DNA from 2 places in the Embleya sp. NPDC056575 genome. Region 2 is predicted to be linked to the other one. Evidence: predicted binding sites of a transcription regulator. Region 2 holds the regulator's gene; the other holds the start of a gene.
The links. The regulator HrcA, encoded in region 2, represses chaperone genes, less so after heat shock. The targets are predictions, from matches to a motif close to TTNGCACTCNGNNNNNCNGAGTGCNAA.
Positions count from the first base shown of each region.

Region 1: the regulator HrcA is predicted to act here: its motif matches at 4,157-4,183, upstream of groES (co-chaperone GroES).

Region 1 is NZ_JBHTVA010000096.1:10,225-19,327, reverse strand. It holds gene ACFRCG_RS43730 (WhiB family transcriptional regulator) at 394-726, shown strand; gene ACFRCG_RS43725 (SDR family oxidoreductase) at 918-1,736, opposite strand; gene groL (chaperonin GroEL) at 1,944-3,572, opposite strand; gene groES (co-chaperone GroES) at 3,707-4,015, opposite strand; gene ACFRCG_RS43710 (methyltransferase domain-containing protein) at 4,296-5,483, shown strand; gene ACFRCG_RS43705 (polysaccharide deacetylase family protein) at 5,512-6,372, opposite strand; gene ACFRCG_RS43700 (hypothetical protein) at 6,701-6,976, opposite strand; gene tsaD (tRNA (adenosine(37)-N6)-threonylcarbamoyltransferase complex transferase subunit TsaD) at 6,979-8,022, opposite strand; gene rimI (ribosomal protein S18-alanine N-acetyltransferase) at 8,015-8,503, opposite strand; gene tsaB (tRNA (adenosine(37)-N6)-threonylcarbamoyltransferase complex dimerization subunit type 1 TsaB) at 8,543-9,103, opposite strand, start outside.
Region 2 is NZ_JBHTVA010000064.1:14,017-23,119, forward strand. It holds gene ACFRCG_RS36910 (dynamin family protein) at 1-668, opposite strand, end outside; gene ACFRCG_RS36915 (phenylalanine 4-monooxygenase) at 964-1,857, shown strand; gene ACFRCG_RS36920 (Uma2 family endonuclease) at 1,974-2,543, shown strand; gene ACFRCG_RS36925 (WD40 repeat domain-containing protein) at 2,624-3,829, opposite strand; gene ACFRCG_RS36930 (DUF3097 domain-containing protein) at 3,889-4,719, opposite strand; gene ACFRCG_RS36935 (MBL fold metallo-hydrolase) at 4,749-5,504, opposite strand; gene hrcA (heat-inducible transcriptional repressor HrcA) at 5,655-6,671, shown strand; gene dnaJ (molecular chaperone DnaJ) at 6,674-7,807, shown strand; gene ACFRCG_RS36950 (NAD(P)H-dependent flavin oxidoreductase) at 8,549-9,103, shown strand, end outside.

The DNA of each region.
Region 1 (9,103 bases), on a different contig from region 2:
AGTTCCGCTCCGCCGCCACCACAACGAGGCGACCGTCCCGAAGGACACGCGAGGGTGAAGCCCGGCCGCCCCACCCCACCCGGCGACCGCCCCGCACACCCACCCCCTGTCCCCCACTCCCCACTCCCCGCTCCTCGAACGCCCCTCCACCCACACCACACCCATTCGCACCACATCATCACGATTCACCCGATACACCCGCCATAGACCCCACCCTGGGTAATTTTTTCGGGATTGGATGCATAAGTGGGAATTAGGATTGGAACTGATCATTTCGTGACACAGTCGCACCTACTTCTGATCGCTTGATCACGACTGTTCTGCACGGTCCGCACCAGAGGTGGCATCCCTGCTCACCGATCACTCGTACGCGATAAGCAAGAGGGACGAGTCATGGCTGATTTCTCGCGACTCCCCGGCCCCAACGCCGATCTGTGGGACTGGCAGCTGTCGGCAGCCTGTCGCGGAGTCGACAGCGCACTGTTCTTCCATCCCGAAGGCGAGCGAGGCGCCGCCAGGGTCGCCCGGGAGGCCTCGGCCAAGGAAGTCTGCATGCGGTGCCCGGTCCGTCGCCAGTGCGCCACGCACGCGCTCAAGGTGCGCGAGCCGTATGGCGTATGGGGCGGGCTCACCGAGGACGAACGGGTCGAACTCGACAGCGACCGCCGGCACGGGGTCGCCGCGGAACGGGCGGCCGCGGCGAGCGGCGCGTCCGTGACGCACTGACCTCCACGACCTTCACGCGTCACCCTCTCGGGCGCCCACGCCTCGCCTCCCGCCCCGACGGCGGAGCCCGACAACACCATCGTGAAACGTCCGGCGGCCCGCCCCCGAGCCAGGGGGCGGGCCGCCGAACGTCGACACGGGCCAGTCGCGCGACACGTGTCGGCACGGGACACGCGGAAGGGTACGGCCCGTTATTGGAAGGCGGACACGTCCATCTCCCACACCTTCGGCCAGTCCCTGCCCCGGAAGGAGGCGTCCGTGCCGCCGTCGCAGAAGACCACGGAGCCGACGAAGAAGCTCGACTCGCCGCCGAGCAGGAACGCCACCAGCGCGGCGATCTCCTCGGGCCGGCCGCCGCGACCGGCCGGGATGGTGTTCAGGAACATCTCCATGCCCTCGGCGGTCAGCGGGTCCCTGCGGCCCTCGGCCGTCATCGGGGTCTCGATCAGGCCCGGCGCGATCGCGTTGAGCCGGATACCGTCGGCGATGTACTCGGCGCACCGGGTACGGGCGTACCAGGCGAGCGCCGCCTTGGTCGCGGGGTATGCCTGCAGCGCCGCGAACTCGCCGAACGCCTCGGCCGCCGCGCTCGCCCCCGCCTCGTCCCCGGCCAGGCACGAATCGGCCACCTCGACCGGCCAGTTCGGCTGCGCCGTCGTGGAGTTCGAGCTGATCAGCACGACCGAGGCGCCCTCGCCCGCGGCGAGCAGCGGACGCAGCCCCTCCAGGAGCACGATCGCGCCGAAGTAGTTCACCGACACCAGCAGGGCGCCCGACCGACCGGTGGCCGCGGCCAGGCCCGCAAACGGCACGAAGCCGTCGAGCACGCCGCCGGACAGCTCGGTGACCCGCGTGATCGCCTCGGTCCGACCCGCGGCCGTGCCCAGGTCCACGGTGACGTCGGCGTCGCGCAGGTCGACGCCGATCACCCGGTGCCCGTCCGCCTCCAGCCGGGCCTTGGTCGCGGCGCCCAGGCCGGAGGCCGCGCCGGTGATCGCGTAGGTACCCATGTGTCTCCTTCGTGCTGCTCGACGGATCGACCCCACCCGACAGCTGACGGTCCGTCAGCTGTCGGGCTCCGGGCACTCTCGCAGATCGGGCCGGCGGCGAAAAGGCCGACGGGCCCGACCGCGGGGATGCGGTCGGGCCCGTCGGGGACGTGCGGGGTGGAACCGGTGCGCGGGGAACCCGGGCGCGCGGAACCGATGCGCGTGGAACTAGTGCGCGTGGCCGTGGCCGCCGTGGCTGTGCCCGGCGGGCTCTTCCTCGGCCGGCTTCTCGACGACCAGGGTCTCGGTCGTGAGCAGCAGCGACGCGATCGACGCGGCGTTTTGCAGCGCGGAGCGGGTCACCTTGACCGGGTCGATGACGCCCGAGTCGACCAGGTTGCCGTACTCGCCGGTCGCGGCGTTGAAGCCGTGCCCGACACCGAGCTCCTGCACCTTGTTGACGATCACGTAGCCCTCGAGGCCCGCGTTCTCGGCGATCCAGCGCAGCGGCTCGACCACGGCGCGACGCACGACCGAGACACCGGTCGCGATGTCGCCGCTCTGGCCCAGGTTCTCCGCGAGCACCGACGCCGCGTGCACCAGGGCGGTGCCGCCGCCGGCGACGATGCCCTCCTCGATGGCCGCGCGGGTCGCGGAGACCGCGTCCTCGAGACGGTGCTTCTTCTCCTTGAGCTCGACCTCGGTGGCCGCGCCCACGCGGATCACGCACACGCCGCCGGCCAGCTTCGCGAGCCGCTCCTGCAGCTTCTCGCGGTCCCAGTCGGAGTCCGTGGACTCGATCTCACGCTTGATCTGCTTGACGCGGTCGGCGATCGCGGCGCCGTCGCCGGCGCCGTCCACCAGGGTGGTGGCGTCCTTGGTGATGGTGATGCGACGAGCGCTGCCCAGCACCTCCAGGCCGACCTGGTCGAGCTTGAGACCGACCTCGGGGGCGATGACCTGACCGCCGGTCAGGATCGCCATGTCCTCCAGCATCGCCTTGCGGCGGTCGCCGAAGCCCGGGGCCTTGACCGCGACCGCGTTGAAGGTGCCGCGGATCTTGTTCACGACCAGGGTGGACAGCGCCTCGCCGTCCACGTCCTCGGCCACGATCAGCAGCGGCTTCGAGGCGCCGGCCTGGATGATCTTCTCCAGCAGCGGCAGCAGCTCGGCGATGGCCGAGATCTTGCCCTGGTGGATCAGGATGTACGGGTCGTCGAGGACGGCCTCCATACGCTCCTGGTCGGTGACCATGTACGGCGACAGGTAGCCCTTGTCGAACTGAAGGCCCTCGGCGAACTCCAGTTCCAGACCCATGGTCTGGGACTCCTCGACGGTGATCACACCGTCCTTGCCGACCTTGTCCATGGCCTCGGCGATCAGCTCGCCGATCTGCTTGTCCTGGGCGGACAGCGCGGCGACGGCGGCGATGTCCTCCTTGCCGTCGATCGCGCGGGCGGTCCCGAGCAGCTGCTCGGACACGGCGGCGACGGCGAGGTCGATGCCCTTCTTCAGGTCCATCGGGGCCGCGCCGGCGGCCACGTTGCGCAGACCCTCGCGCACCAGCGCCTGGGCGAGCACCGTCGCGGTGGTGGTGCCGTCACCCGCGATGTCGTTGGTCTTGGTCGCGACCTCCTTGGCGAGCTGCGCGCCAAGGTTCTCGTACGCGTCCTCGAGCTCCACCTCACGGGCGATGGTCACGCCGTCGTTGGTGATGGTCGGGGCACCGAACTTCTTGTCGATCACGACGTTGCGGCCCTTGGGGCCGAGCGTGACCTTGACGGTGTCGGCCAGCGCGTTGACGCCGCGCTCCAGCGACCGCCGGGCCTTCTCGTCGAACTGGAGGATCTTCGCCATGAGGGTCTTCGTCCTTAAAGGTTGCTTTTCGACGTCGTACAACCGACTCCGCCCCGGGTCCACCGGCCGCGAGGGCAGGGCGATCCGGGGCGGGGTCGTCGAACCGTCACCGGTTCCGGCGCGTCAGCGCGATGTCACTTCTCGATGATCGCGAGCACGTCGCGGGCCGAGAGAACGAGGTATTCCTCGCCGTTGTACTTCACCTCGGTGCCGCCGTACTTGCTGTACAGCACGGTGTCACCGACGGCGACGTCGAGCGGCAGACGCTGACCGTCCTCGAAACGACCCGGGCCCACGGCCAGGACGACGCCCTCCTGGGGCTTCTCCTTGGCGGTGTCCGGGATCACGAGACCCGACGCGGTGGTCTGCTCGGCCTCAAGCGTCTGAACCACGATGCGGTCCTCGAGCGGCTTGATGGCAACCTTGGTGTTGGCGGTCGTCACGATGCGACCTCCCCCTTCGGAGATCTCACGGAAAAATGTCTGTCGGCGAATGGGACAGATCCGTCGTCGCGGGTGCCGGACCTGCTCGTATCGCACTGGCACACTCATGGGGAGAGTGCCAGCACAGACACTAGGTGGCGGTTAGCACTCCGTCAACCAGAGTGCCAGATTCAGCGCGTCGCGAGCGTTCTTCATACCGATGGGCCGCGGATCGATGGGGTCGGCTTCATGCCGATGGGTCGCGGATCGATGGGGCCGGGCGCTCGGCGAGAATGGCCGGGTGCACACCGACGCCATCGAAGCCCTCGCCACGCTGCGGACCGGCGAGGGCCGCTCCCTGCTCGACCTGCTGGCCGATCACGACGCCGCGGACGAGTTGTCGCTGGCCACCCGGTTGCGTCGAGAACATCCGCCGGAGTTGATCGCCGCCGCGCTCACCCAGTCCCGGTTGCGGCAGCGCGGCCGGGCCAAGTTCGGGGCGGACGCGGACCGGATGTTCTTCACGTCCAACGGCCTGGAGCAGTCCACCCGGACCTCGGTGGCCGACCACCGGGCCGCCCGGCTGGCCGCGGCCGGCGTCCGCCGGGCGATCGACCTGTGCTGCGGCATCGGCGGCGACGCGCTCGCGCTGGCCCGCGCCGGGATCGCGGTGCACGCGGTCGACCTCGATCCGCCGACCTGCGCGGTGGCCCGGGCCAACGCGGACGCGCTGGGCCTGGCCGACCTGATCACGGTCGAGTGCGCGGACGCGACCGCGGTGGATCCGTCCGGCTACGACGCGGCGCTGATCGACCCGGCCCGGCGCACCGCCCGCGGCCGCACCTTCGATCCCGAGTCGTACGCGCCGCCCTTCTCGTTCCTGACCACCCTCGCCGCCCGCGTCCCCGCCGGCGCGGCCAAGGTGGCCCCCGGCATCCCGCACGAGATCGTGCCCGCCGGCATGGAGGCGGAGTGGGTCTCCGACCGCGGCGACGTCAAGGAGGCGGTGTTGTGGTGGGGCGGGCTCGCCCGAACCGGCCTGCGTGCCACCCTGCTGCCCGGCGGCGCCGAGCTGACCTCGGGGGTCGTGCGGCAGGCGCCGGTGGGCCCGGTGCGCCGCTACCTCTACGAGCCGGACGGCGCGGTGATCCGGGCCCATCTGGTGTCCGAGGTCGGCGAGTTGGTGGACGGCAACCTGGTGGACGAGACGATCGCCTACCTGACCTCGGACCGGCTGGTGCACACCGCGTTCGCGAGCGTGTACGAGATCACCGACGTGTTGCCGTTCAACCTCAAGCGGCTCAAGGCCCTGCTGCGCGAGCGCGGCGTCGGCACCCTGACGGTCAAGAAGCGCGGCTCGGCGGTCGAGCCGGAGGAGGTCCGCCGCCGGGTCCGCCCCACCGGCCCGAACGCGGCGACGGTGCTGCTGACCCGGGTGGCGGGCGCGCCCACGATGCTGATCGGCCATCCGGTGTCCGGCGCCGGGTGACCCGGGCCGGACCGGGCCGGGGCGGTCCTCAGCCGATGTAGTCCTCCAGGCGCGCGATCGTGAAGCCCTGGGCCTGGATCTTGCGCAGCATGTTGCCGAACATCTCGGTCATCGTGGTGCCCTTGAGTTCACCGGGGCCGCGGAAGTGGGCCAGGATGATGTCGCCCGGGTGCAGCTTCTTCTCCCCCGCGTACTGCATGTCGTTGATCTGCATCGACTCCTGCCACTTGACGATCGCGCCGATCCCGCCGCAACCGCCGGCCACCGTCTGCGTGGTCGCGTTCCAGTTGCCGTAGGGCGGGCGGAACAACGTCGGGCGTTTGCCGTACAGCTCGCCGAGGCGGTCCTGTTGGCCGCAGATCTGGTGCTTCTGCGCGTCGGCGCCCAGGGTCTTCAGGTCGGGGTGGGAGAGCGTGTGGTTTTGCACGGTGGCGCCGAGGTCCTGGAGCTTGCGGAAGTATTCCGGGTCCTGGCGCACGTAGGTGTCGTTGAGGAACATCGCCACCGGGATGCGCAGGTCCCGCATCATGTCCAGGAACTTGGGGTCCTTCTCCGCGCCGTCGTCGATCGTGATGAACACGATCTTCTCCTGCGTGGGGATCTTCTCCACCACCGGCGGCTTGGGCCCGCCCCCCTTGATCGGCTTGTCCGCGGGCGGGGCGGGCGGCGCGGCGAACGGCTTGAGGTTCCACTTCGCGGCGAGCGTGGCGGGGTCGGCGCCGGGGGTGTCCGGCTTGGCCGCGGGCGCCGGTTTGGCGGCCGTGGTCGAGGTGCCGCCGGAGGGCGCGCGAGTCGCCTCGACCGATGACGTGCCGTCGGAGCCGCCGCCGCAGCCGGTCAGCGCGAGCAGCAGCACGCCGGCCAGGCCGACGCCGACCGGGGCGAACACGCCTCGCCGCTTTTGTACCGTTCCATGCACCACTGTCGTCGGCCCTTCCGTCGCCTGGACCGTTCGCCCGATCCACCCGCGCCCACGCTACGCGGCGCGGCGGCCTGTCACGGTCCGGACAAGCCCTGTTCAAGGGACTGTCGAAGGACTGTTGAGCGGCCGATGAGCTGGGCACACTCCCGGCAAGGCCAATGGCACGTGCGGCGGCACGCAGCCATCAGCCAAGGCACTCGACCCGCGTCCGGCTTGCGAATGGCCTCCTCGTCGGACGCGGGTCGAGTGTTGCGCCGACTCGGGCGGAGCGGGGGGCAGGGGCGGGGCCGGGGCCTCAGGGGCCGACGCTGAGCCGTTCGAAGTTCCAGGTGTGCGGCGGCCGGGCGACCAGGGCGGCCGGCGGCTCGGGCAGCGCCACCGGCGGGCCGGTCCACAGCGCGATCACCACCACGCGGTCCCCGTCGGGTGCGTCCGGGGCGGCGAACACCTCGATCCGCTCCAGGCCGGGTGCGCCGGCCACGACGGGCAGCGCCACCTCGTGCACCCACGCGGCCAGCGCCGAACCGTCGCCGGACTCGGTCCTGGCCTCCCACATCGCCGCGATCGCCATGGTCAGGACACCGCCTGCGAGATCGTGACCGGCATCGACGAGTCGGCCGGGATGGACAGGGTGGAGGGGGCCCGGTCGCGGGCGACCATCTCGGCACCCAGCGCGGCGACCATCGCGCCGTTGTCGGTACACAGGCCCGGCCGCGGCACGCGCAGCACGATCCCCGCCGCGTCGCAGCGCTCCTGCGCCAGCGCCCGCAGACGGGTGTTGGCGGACACGCCGCCGCCCATCATCAGGTGCTCGACGCCGTTCTCCTTGCAGGCCCGGATCGCCTTGCGGGTCAGCACGTCGACCACCGCCTCCTGGAAGGAGGCCGCCACGTCCGCGACCGGCACGCTCTCCCCCGCCCGCTGCCGGGCCTCGACCCAGCGCGCGACCGAGGTCTTGAGGCCGGAGAAGGAGAAGTCGAACGGCGCGTCGCGCGGACCGGTCAGCCCGCGTGGGAAGGCGATCGCGGCGCGGTCGCCCTCGCGCGCCCACCGGTCGATCACCGGCCCGCCCGGGAAGCCGAGTCCGAGCACGCGAGCGACCTTGTCGAACGCCTCTCCCGCCGCGTCGTCGATGGTCGATCCCAGCGGGCGCACGTCGGAGGTGATGTCGGGCACGAGCAGCAGCGAGGAGTGCCCGCCGGAGACCAGCAACGCCATGCACGGCTCGGGCAGCCTGCCGTGCTCCAGCTGGTCCACGCACACGTGCGAGGCCAGGTGGTTGACGCCGTACAGCGGCTTGTCGAGGGCGACCGAGTAGCCCTTGGCCGCGGCGACGCCCACCAGCAGCGCGCCCGCCAGGCCCGGTCCCGAGGTGACCGCGATCGCGTCGATGTCGCCCATCGTGACCCCCGCGTCGGCCAGCGCGCGCCGCACCGTCGGCACCATCGCCTCCAGGTGCGCGCGGCTGGCGACCTCGGGCACCACGCCGCCGAACCGGGCGTGTTCGTCGACGCTGGAGGCGACCGCGTCGGCGAGCAGGGTGGTGCCGCGCACGATGCCGATGCCGGTCTCGTCGCACGAGGTCTCGATGCCCAGGACGAGTGGTTCGTCAGCCACCGGTGGCCGTTCCTTCCCGACGTTCCTTCAGATCGCAGCGCATCACCAACGCGTCCACGTTGGCGGGCTGGTAGTAGCCCCGGCGCACGCCGATCCCCTTGAAGCCGAAGCGCTCGTACAGTGCCTGCGCGCGGGCGTTGTCCACCCGCACCTCCAGCAGTACGTCCCGGCAGTCGCGCGCCACCGCCAGGTCGAGAAGTTCGGTCAACAGCAGCGCGCCCAGGCCCGTACCCCACCGATCGCGGCGCACCCCGATGGTCTGCACGTCGCCCTCGTCACCGATCACCGCGAGCCCGGCGTATCCCGCCAGGGCGCCGGTCTCGTCCTCGGCGACCACGTAGTGCCGCATCTCCGGTTCCGACAACTCGGACCAGAACATCCCCGCCGACCACGCGTCCTCGGCGAACAACTCGTGCTCGAGTCGCATCACGGCCTCGATGTCCCACCACCGCATCCGCCGCAGGCGAGACCCGAATTCCATGCCGGAAGTCTAGGGCCTGCCCGGTGTGGCCCGGCCGGGCTACGCCGCGGGCGGGGGCCCCGCGGGGGTGACGGCCTTGTAGCCGGCGGGGACCTGGGCGTCGGGGCGGCGCAGGTAGAGGGGCTCCGGCGGGAGCAGGGCGAGGCCGGCGGTCAGGCGTTCGACGGCGAACGCCGCGAGCGCGGCGGCGTCCGGGTGTTCGGGGCCGCGCACGTCCGCGAACGAGTCCGGGTACAGCGCGGCGCCCGCGCCGACGGCGGGCAGCGCGGTGACGCTCGCGGCCAGGTCGCCGGCGCGGTCCACCGACGGTCCCTCGACGCGCGTGCGGGCGTCGTCGTACCGCGCCCAGTAGACCTCCTTGCGGCGCGCGTCGGTCGCGGCCGTGAACGGCCCGGCGACCGTGGCCTCGCGCCCGGCCGCGTACGCGAGCGCGTCCAGGGTGCATACGCCGTGCACGGGGATGCCGAGCGCGTCGCCCAGCGCGAGCGCGGTCACGATGCCCACCCGCAGGCCGGTGTACGGCCCGGGGCCGACACCGACCGCGATGTCGGTGAGCTCGGCGCGGGTGCGTCCCGCCGCCCGGAGCACGTCGACGATGCC
Region 2 (9,103 bases):
GACGTGGACGCGGTCAGTACGGCCGCCACGTCGGCGACGTCGCGCATCACCGCGCGCGTGATCTCCGTGTGACCTGCCCGGGCGTTGGTTCCGGGCGTGTCGATGATCACCAGGCCGTCGCGCAGCGCCGGCGCGGGGTGGCGGACCTCCAGGCTCTGCACCCGCGGGGCGATCGCCTCGTCGGCGGTGAGCAGGCGCAGGATGCCGGCGGTGTCCTCGGGGATCGGGGTGTCCGGCGCGAGGTGCGCGAGCATCCGGCCGAGCGGGCTGTCCGCCCCGGTGTAGCGCCCGGAGGGGTACACGTAGCGGATCCCGTGGCCGGTGAAGCGCACCTCGACGGAGAACTCCTCCCCGTGGGTGATCCTGGTGGCGGCGCCGGTGGTCGGCAGCGCCGAGGTGGGCAGCAGGTCGTCGGCCAGCAGTGCGTTGACGAAGGTGCTCTTGCCGGCCGAGAACTCGCCGATCACCGCGAGGTAGTAGCGGTCGTCCCGGAGCCGGGTCTCGATCTCGCGGATGCGGGCGGTCAGTTCCCCGAGTCGTTCCTGGTCGCCGACGATGCGGCGGACCATCGCCAGTGCGAAGTCGAGATGGTTGGAGGTCTCGGTCAGTGCCTCGACCACCTCGCGTCGCCTCGCCCGATCCCCGGCGATGCCGTGTGAATCCACCACCGCGCCCCCTCTCGACGGTGCCCTCCCCGATGTACGGGCGATCCTGTCACGCGGGCGGGAATCCCGTCTCGATCTGTGGACGGTGCGTTCGGCGTGACCGTCTGCACCCCTGTGCCCCTTGTGTGACGCCCGTCCGGATGATGCGATGAGGACGTCGAGGCGATCCCTCGCAGCTGATTCCCGTTGCCGTGGCCCCCGACCCGATCGGTCTGAATGGCATGAAAACGGCGCATACTGGTTGCGTGGGTGCCGCGACTTGTCCGGCGAGTCGATTCCGATGCGATCAGGAGATGGCATGTTCGAGGAGGCCCAGTATCTGGCCCCGGTCACCCGTAGGGCCGACGGCGGAGTCGAGGTCGAGCTGTCCCGCAGCCACCCCGGGTTCGCGGACGAGGTGTACCGCGAACGCCGGAACCGGATCGCCGCGCTGGCGCTGGACCACCACCGCGGCGACCCGATCCCGGAGGTCGAGTACACCGACGAGGAGCACGAGGTCTGGCGCCTGGTCTCCCAGGAGTTGTCCGCCTCGCACACGGAGTACGCGGTCGCGGACTACCTGGACGGCGCCGCGCGCCTGAAGCTGCCGACCGAGCGGATCCCCCAGTTGGAGGAGGTCAGCGAGGCGCTGCAGCCGCTCACCGGCTTTCGCTACCTGCCCGCGGCGGGCCTGGTCCCGCTGCGCGACTTCTACGGGTCGCTGGCCGACTCCTACTTCCACTCCACGCAGTACATCCGCCACCACAGCGTGCCGCTGTACACCCCCGAGCCGGACGTCGTGCACGAGGTGATCGGCCACGCCAACATGCTCGCCTCGGACCGCTTCGCGGCGCTGTACCGGGTCGCGGGCGAGGCGGCCCGCCGGGTGGAGAGCCGCGAGGCGCTGGAGTTCGTCTCCAAGGTCTTCTGGTTCACCCTCGAATTCGGCGTCATGCACGAGGGCGGCGCGCTCAAGGCCTACGGCGCCGGGATCCTGTCCTCCTACGGCGAGATCCGCGAGTTCCGTACGGTCGACATCCGCGACCTGGACCTGGTCGCGATGGGCACGATGCAATACGACATCACGCACTACCAGGACATCCTGTACGCCGCTCACTCGATGACCCAGCTGGAAGAGGTCGTCGGCACGTTCTGGGCGGACTGCACCGACGACACCATCGCCGCCCTGTCGGCCTCGGCGAAGACCCCGTAGCGCCGCTTCACGTAGTCGTTCACCCGTGCGGGTGACCCGAGCGAAAACGTTCGGATCACCCGCACGACGCGTCCCTATGCTCGCCTCGACTACGGAAGGGGTTGAGAATGTCTGTCATGGCACACGAGATCCCCGCGCAGGAAGACGTCATGCTCGACGGCTTCCTGGCGTTGGACACCCCCTTGGGCTTCCGCGCCGAGTTCATCGAGGGGGACATCGTCGTGACACCACCGCCGATGGGGAATCACGAGCGCATCATCAGTGCGGTGGTTCGCCAGATCCTGAGCCGATCGGCCGTGCCGATGGATTTCTCCGGCGGCAAGGGATTGGTGGTGGCCGCCGGTGGGGGACTCGCCCGCAACCACGTCATCCCGGACGGCACGTTCGCGCCCGAGGATCTGGACCTGTTCCTGGACGCCGAATCGTGGATGCCGTGCGCCGGGGTTGCCCTGGTCCTGGAGGTGACGTCGTATCGCGCCGGCTTCGATCGTGAACAGAAGCGACGGGCCTATGCCCGCAGCGGCATCCCGCTGTACCTGCTGGTGGATCGAGAGCAGAGCAAGGTCACGCTCTTCCTGACGCCGAAGGGTGACGACTACCTGGAGGGTCACACCGGTCCCTTCGGCAAGCAGATCGATCTTCCCGCGCCGTTCTCGATGACGTTGAGCACCAGCAGGTTCGTCTGACGAACCATGGTCCGGGCGTCACCGTTCGAGTGACGCCGTGCCGAAGCCGACGGGTTGTTCGGCGCGCCCGGGAGGATGTCCTACACCCGGCGGACGAAGACTCGGCCGAAGTCGCCGCCGGTGGCCAGGAGGGTGCCGTCGGCGGAGAAGGCCAGGCGGCGGACACGTTGTTCGTCGTGGCCGGGGAGGGCGACGGCGTCGCGCTCGCGCAGATCCGCGTCGTATACGCGCAGGGCGCTCGTACGATGACCGCCCACCGCGATCCGCCTGCCGTCCGGCGAGTAGGCCCACGCGTAACAGGTCGCCCAACCGTTCGGGTGGTGCGGATCGGCCAGGTGCCAGGCCGGCTCGCCGGTGTCGATCGAGATCGCGAACGGCCCGTGCACCCGGCCCCGGTTGACCAGGAGCAGCGTCTCGCTCGGGTCGAAGCCGAGGTCGCCGATCTCCCACTCCAGCGGCACCCGCGCGACCGGGCGGCCGGCGTCCACGTCCCACACCTCGACCTCGTTGGTCGGATCGGCGCTCGCGTCGCGGTGCCCGTACACCAGCCCGCGACTGACCCGCCACACCGCGAGCAGCCGACCCGAAGGGGACAGCGCGGCGCCCCGGCACTCGGTGGTCGGCGATCGGGTGGACACCTCGCAGACCGGGGCGCCGGCCGCGTCCAGGACACGCACCCGGTCGTCGGCGTCGAAGACCACCAGGCGGCGCCGGGCCGCGTCCCAGGCCGGCTGCACGGTGTGCGGATTGAACAGGGCGTTCTCGAACTGCCGGTAATCCGCCAGCGGTTCCTCGTGCAGCGTGCCCAGGTCCAGTCGCCGGGTCGAGCCGCCGACGGTGTAGACCACTGCCGATCCGGTCGCGTCGAACAGCGCGGTGTCGATGCCGGTCAGCCGCTCGGCCGCGGGCACCGCGTGCACCGTGCGGCGGACCCCGGTCGCCACGTCCACGAGCCGGATCGCGCCGTCGTAGGCGATCAGCACGGTGCGGCCGTCCGGATGCAGGTCCATGGCCCGGGAAGAGGTCTTGCCCGGCGGCATGAACTCCAGCACCACCGGATCCTCGGCCCCGCCCAGTCGCACGAACCCGGCGCGCATCGCCTTGCCCACCTCCCGGCGCAGCGCGATCACGGCGGCGGCCGGGTCGGCGAAGTCCTTGCGCGTCTCCCGGGCCGCCCCGTCACCCGAGCGGGCGGACCGGACGAACGTGGTGTCGAAGGCGCCGAACATCCGATACTTGGGTCCGGCCGAGTCCGGCAATACGAGGGTGATCTCTTCCTGCGCCATCGCCGTACGGTAGCGCCGCGGGTGGCGCGGCGAGGCCGGCCATCGCGTCGACCGGGGCCTCACCCCTCGGGCGGCGCCGTCACGAAGTCGATGAGTTCCTCGACCCGCCCGAGCAGGGCCGGTTCCAGGTCGCGGTACGAGTCGACCGCCGCGAGGACGCGGCGCCAGGCCGCGGGCGGGTTCACCGGCCAGCCGAGGGCCGCGCAGACGCCCTCCTTCCACGGGACGCCGCGCGGGACGTCCGGCCAGGCCGCGATGCCGACGGAGGCGGGGCGTACCGCCTGCCAGACGTCGATATAGGGGTGTCCCACCACGAGCACGTGGTCGCCGCTCACCCGGCCCGCGATCCGGCTCTCCTTGGAACCGGGCACCAGGTGGTCGACCAGCACGCCCAGGCGGCGACCCGGGCCCGGCGCGAACTCGCGGACCACGTCCGGGAGATCGTCGACGCCCTCCAGATACTCCACGACCACGCCCTCGATCCGCAGGTCGTCGCCCCACACCCGCTCGACCAACTCGGCGTCGTGGCGGCCCTCGACGTAGATCCGCCCGGCGCGCGCGACCCGGGCCCGGGCGCCCTGTACCGCGATCGAGCCCGACGCGGTGCGCCCCGGGACACGGGCCGGACCGGGAGCGGTCGGTCGGACCAGGGTGACCACCTCGCCGTCGATCAGGAACCCGCGCGGATCCATCGGGAACACCCGCAGCCGCCCGTGCCGATCCTCCAGCGTGACGGTGAAGCCCTCGGGGGTCCTCTCCACCCGGACCACCGCGCCGCAGAAGCCGGTGGACGCCTCCTCCACCACCAGATCGCGTTCGGCCGCGACCTCCGGGACGGGCTTGTCCTTCTTCCGTCCCGGGATCAGCGACTCGGGTCCATAGCTGCGCATGACCACGACGCTAACCGGGTGACGGTACGTCAGTCCGGTACGACGCGCCCGGCGGCCACCTCGGCCAGCCAACGGTTCTGCCGGATCACGAACTCCTCGTCGACCACCGCGCCGTGTCCGGGCAGCCAGACACTCGCGTCCAACGCCCGCACCCGGGCCAGCGAATCGCTCCACTCGGCGGCGAAGGCGTCCGAGCCGAAGACCGGCGGCCCGCTCTCCTCCACCATGTCCCCGGCGATCAGCACGCCGCAGTCCGGTACGTGGACGACCACGTCGTGGTCGGTGTGCCCACGACCGGGCGCGAACAGCACCACCTCGCGCCCGCCCAGGTCCACCGTCACCGGCGTGCCCGCGGACACCGGGCGGGTCGGCGGCACGATCCGCGCCGCGCGCATCAGCTCCGGGTCGAACCCGTGCGCGACGCCGCTCGCCCGCCCGGCCTCGGCCCACCGCTCCAGATACCGCGGCAGGTCCGCGTGTCCCCAGACCTCCGCGTCGGGGAAGGCGCGCAGCACCTCGTCGTTGCCGTAGCAGTGGTCGAAGTGACCGTGGGTGTTCACCACCGCGACCACCCGGTCGGGCAATCCGTGCCCGGGCAGTTCGCGGGCCAGCGAGGCCAGGATGTCGGCGGCCTCGTGGTCGTGCGAACCGGTGTCCACGAGCAGGACGCCGTCCCGCCCCGTGACGACCGCCACATTCAGTTCGAGGCCGGGCAAACGACGACGCAGTACGCCCGGCCCGATCGGCTCCCACGTGGCGTGTTTCGGCTGTTCGGCGCGTAGCATGCGTCAACCTTGGCACGGACGCAGGGGTACGGTCCGGATCGGGTGACCCGTACACTGGCACTCGGCGGGACGGAGTGCCAACCAGTGGGACGAACCACCGCCTACGCGACACGGCAACGGGTGGAAGAACGGGTCAGGGAGGTGCGCACCATGCTCGACGATCGGAAACAGGACGTGCTGCGTGCCATCGTGCAGGACTACGTGGCGACCCAGGAGCCGGTCGGCTCCAAGGCGCTCGCGGACCGACACAACCTCGGGGTCTCCCCGGCCACCATTCGCAACGACATGGCCGCGCTGGAGGAAGAGGGCTACATCACGCAGCCCCACACCAGCGCCGGCCGGGTGCCCACCGACAAGGGCTACCGGCTGTTCGTCGACCGCCTCGCGGGCGTCAAGCCGCTGTCCGGCGCCGAGCGCCGGGCGATCCAGACCTTCCTGGCCGGCGCGGTCGACCTGGACGACGTGGTGGGCCGTACGGTCCGGCTGCTCGCGCAGCTGACCCATCAGGTCGCCGTCGTGCAATACCCCTCGCTGACCCGCTCGACGATCCGGCACGTCGAGCTGCTCACCCTCGCGCCCACCCGGGTCATGCTGGTGCTGATCACCAGCACGGGCCGGGTCGAGCAGCGGGTGATGGACACGCCGGGCCCGGTCGGCGAGAACCTGCTCGCCGACGTCCGGGCGCGGCTGAACAGCCGCATCACCGGCAAGCGGTTCGCCGATGTGCCGTTGCTGGTCCAGGATCTCGCCGAGCCGTTCACCGCCGAGGAACGGCCGATCGTGGCGGGCATCCTGGCCACCCTGCTCGACACCCTGGTCGAGCACAAGGAAGAGAAGGTCGTCCTGGCCGGGACGGCCAACCTGACCCGTTTCGGCATGGACTTCCCGAACACGATCCGCCCGGTCCTGGAAGCACTCGAGGAACACGTCGTATTGCTGCGGCTGTTGGGCGAGGCGACCGACCCGGGCATGGTCGTGCGGATCGGACACGAGAACATGCACGAAGGACTGGCCGCGACCTCGGTGGTCGCCGTCGGATACGGCAGTGGGCAGGAAACACTGGCGAAGCTCGGGGTGCTCGGGCCGACCCGGATGGACTACCCCGGAACGATGGGAGCGGTGCGCGCCGTGGCACGGTACGTCGGACAGATCCTCGCGGAGTCGTAGAGTTGGCTACCGATTACTACGAGGTCCTCGGGGTACGGCGCGACGCCACCCCGGAGGAAATCAAGAAGGCCTTCCGCCGGCTCGCTCGGGAGCTGCACCCGGACGTCAATCCGGACCCGAAGACGCAGGACCGGTTCAAGGAGATCAACAACGCCTACGAGGTCCTTTCGGACCCGCAGAAGCGTCAGATGTACGACCTCGGCGGCGACCCGCTGTCCTCCGGGGGCGGCGGGGGCGGTGGTGGCTTCGGCCAGGCCGGCTTCGGGTTCAGCGACATCATGGACGCGTTCTTCGGCCAGGCCAGCCAGCGCGGACCGCGCTCGCGCACACGCCGCGGCCAGGACGCGATGATCCGGATCGAGATCACCCTCGAAGAGGCCGCGTTCGGCACCACCCGGGAGATCCAGGTGGACACCGCCGTCACGTGCAACACGTGCAACGGCGAGGGCGCGGCCCCGGGCACCACGGCGCAGACCTGCGACATGTGCCGCGGGCGGGGCGAGGTCAGCCAGGTCACCAAGTCGTTCCTGGGCCAGGTCATGACGTCGCGGCCGTGTCCGCAATGTCAGGGCTTCGGCACCGTGGTCCCGCACCCGTGCCCCGAGTGCGCGGGCGACGGCCGCATCCGCGCGCGGCGCACGCTCACCGTCAAGATCCCGGCGGGCGTGGACAGCGGTACGCGGATCCAACTCGCGGGCGAGGGCGAGGTCGGTCCCGGCGGCGGCCCGGCGGGCGATCTCTACGTGGAGATCGTCGAGGTCGCGCACGCCACCTTCCAGCGGCGCGGCGACGACCTGCACTGCACGGTCACCATCCCGATGACGGCGGCGTCGCTCGGCACGAAGGTGCCGCTGCAGACGCTGGACGGCACGGAGGAGATCGACATCCGCCCGGGCACCCAGTCGGGCCAATCGATCCCGCTGCACGGGCGGGGCATCACCCACCTGCGCGGCGGCGGCCGAGGCGACCTGGTCGTGCACGTCGAGGTGCAGACGCCGAGCAAGCTCGACCCCGAGCAGGAGGAACTGCTCCGCCGCCTGGCCAAGCTGCGCGGCGAGGAACGCCCGTCGGGACAATTCACGCCGGGCCAGCAGGGCCTGTTCTCCCGCCTGAAGGACGCGTTCAACGGCAGGTAGCGGGCGGGGGCGCGGGTGGGCGCGGCGGCGCGTCGTGACGTCGTCCCCGGGCGCCGGACGGGCGGCATCCGGCCGCGTCCGGCGCCCGATCCCGCGTCCTCGGGCCGCCTGCGGCGAGCGCCCTCACACGCCGGACGGGCCGGCATCCGACCGCGCCCGACAACCGAGCCCGGCCACGCGAAGAGGTCGCGACACGCCACGGCCGCGTAACGCCGAGGCCGACCAGGACCGTGCACCGAGCCGCCACCGGCGCGCGGGGCTCGGGGGCTCCGGGGTTCCGCGCAGCAGCGCCCCCGTCTCGCCGGAAGCCAGGGGCTCGGAGCCCCGCACGCCGGCGGCGGGCCACCACCGGCTCTGATCGGCCACGCGCAACCGAAGGCGCGACGCGCGCCGAAAGCACTCGACCGGGTCGGGGAGGATCCCGGAGGGCCCGACCCGCGTGCCCTTTTTGCCGGCCGGTTTTCGCCAAGTGAAACGCCCGTCTCGCCGGGGCCCTCCGTCTCGGAGCCCCGCGCGCCGGCGGCGGCCCGTCACCGACCCCGACCAGCCCCGCGCCGGCACCGCGCGGCCAAAGGTGCGGCGCGACCGCTCCGCGTCCCCCGTCCGTGTACCGGCCGCGATCGAGACGCCCGGTGGTGGTGGGGTGGTGGGTCCGTGGGCGGGAGTCGATTCGGGGGGACTCGGGGGGCGCCTAGGCTTGGGTGGGTTGTGGGTGTGCCGTCGATCGAGGGAACGGAGAGCATGATGGCGACGAACGTCGATCCGACCCGGCTGACCGAACTGCCGATCGTGCAGGCGCCGATGGCCGGGGCGAGCGGGCCCGCGTTGGCGGCGGCGGTCGCTCGTGCCGGGGGGCTCGGGTTCTTGGCGGCCGGGTATCGGTCGGCCGCGGCCTTGGGTGCCGAGATCGAGGAGTTGCGTTCGCTGGTCGGTGACGTGCCGTTCGGGGTCAACGCGTTCATGCCGCAGCCGCCGCCCACCCGCGCCGAGGACGAGCTCACCGCGCGCTATGCCCGCTCCTTGGCCCGGGCCGCCGCGCGCTACGGCGGCAGCGTCGGCACTCCCGCGCCGGGCGTCGAGCGCGACGACTGGGACGCCAAGCTCGACCTCCTCCTGGCCCGCCCCGTCCCCGTGGTGAGCTTCACCTTCGGCCTGCCCGACATCGAGGCGGTGGCCGCGCTGCGGGCGGCCGGGACGCTTACCGTCGCCACCGTCACCACCCCCGAGGAGGCCCGGCTCGCCGTCGCGCACGGCGTCGACGCGCTGTGTGTCCAAGGCGGCGAGGCCGGCGGCCAC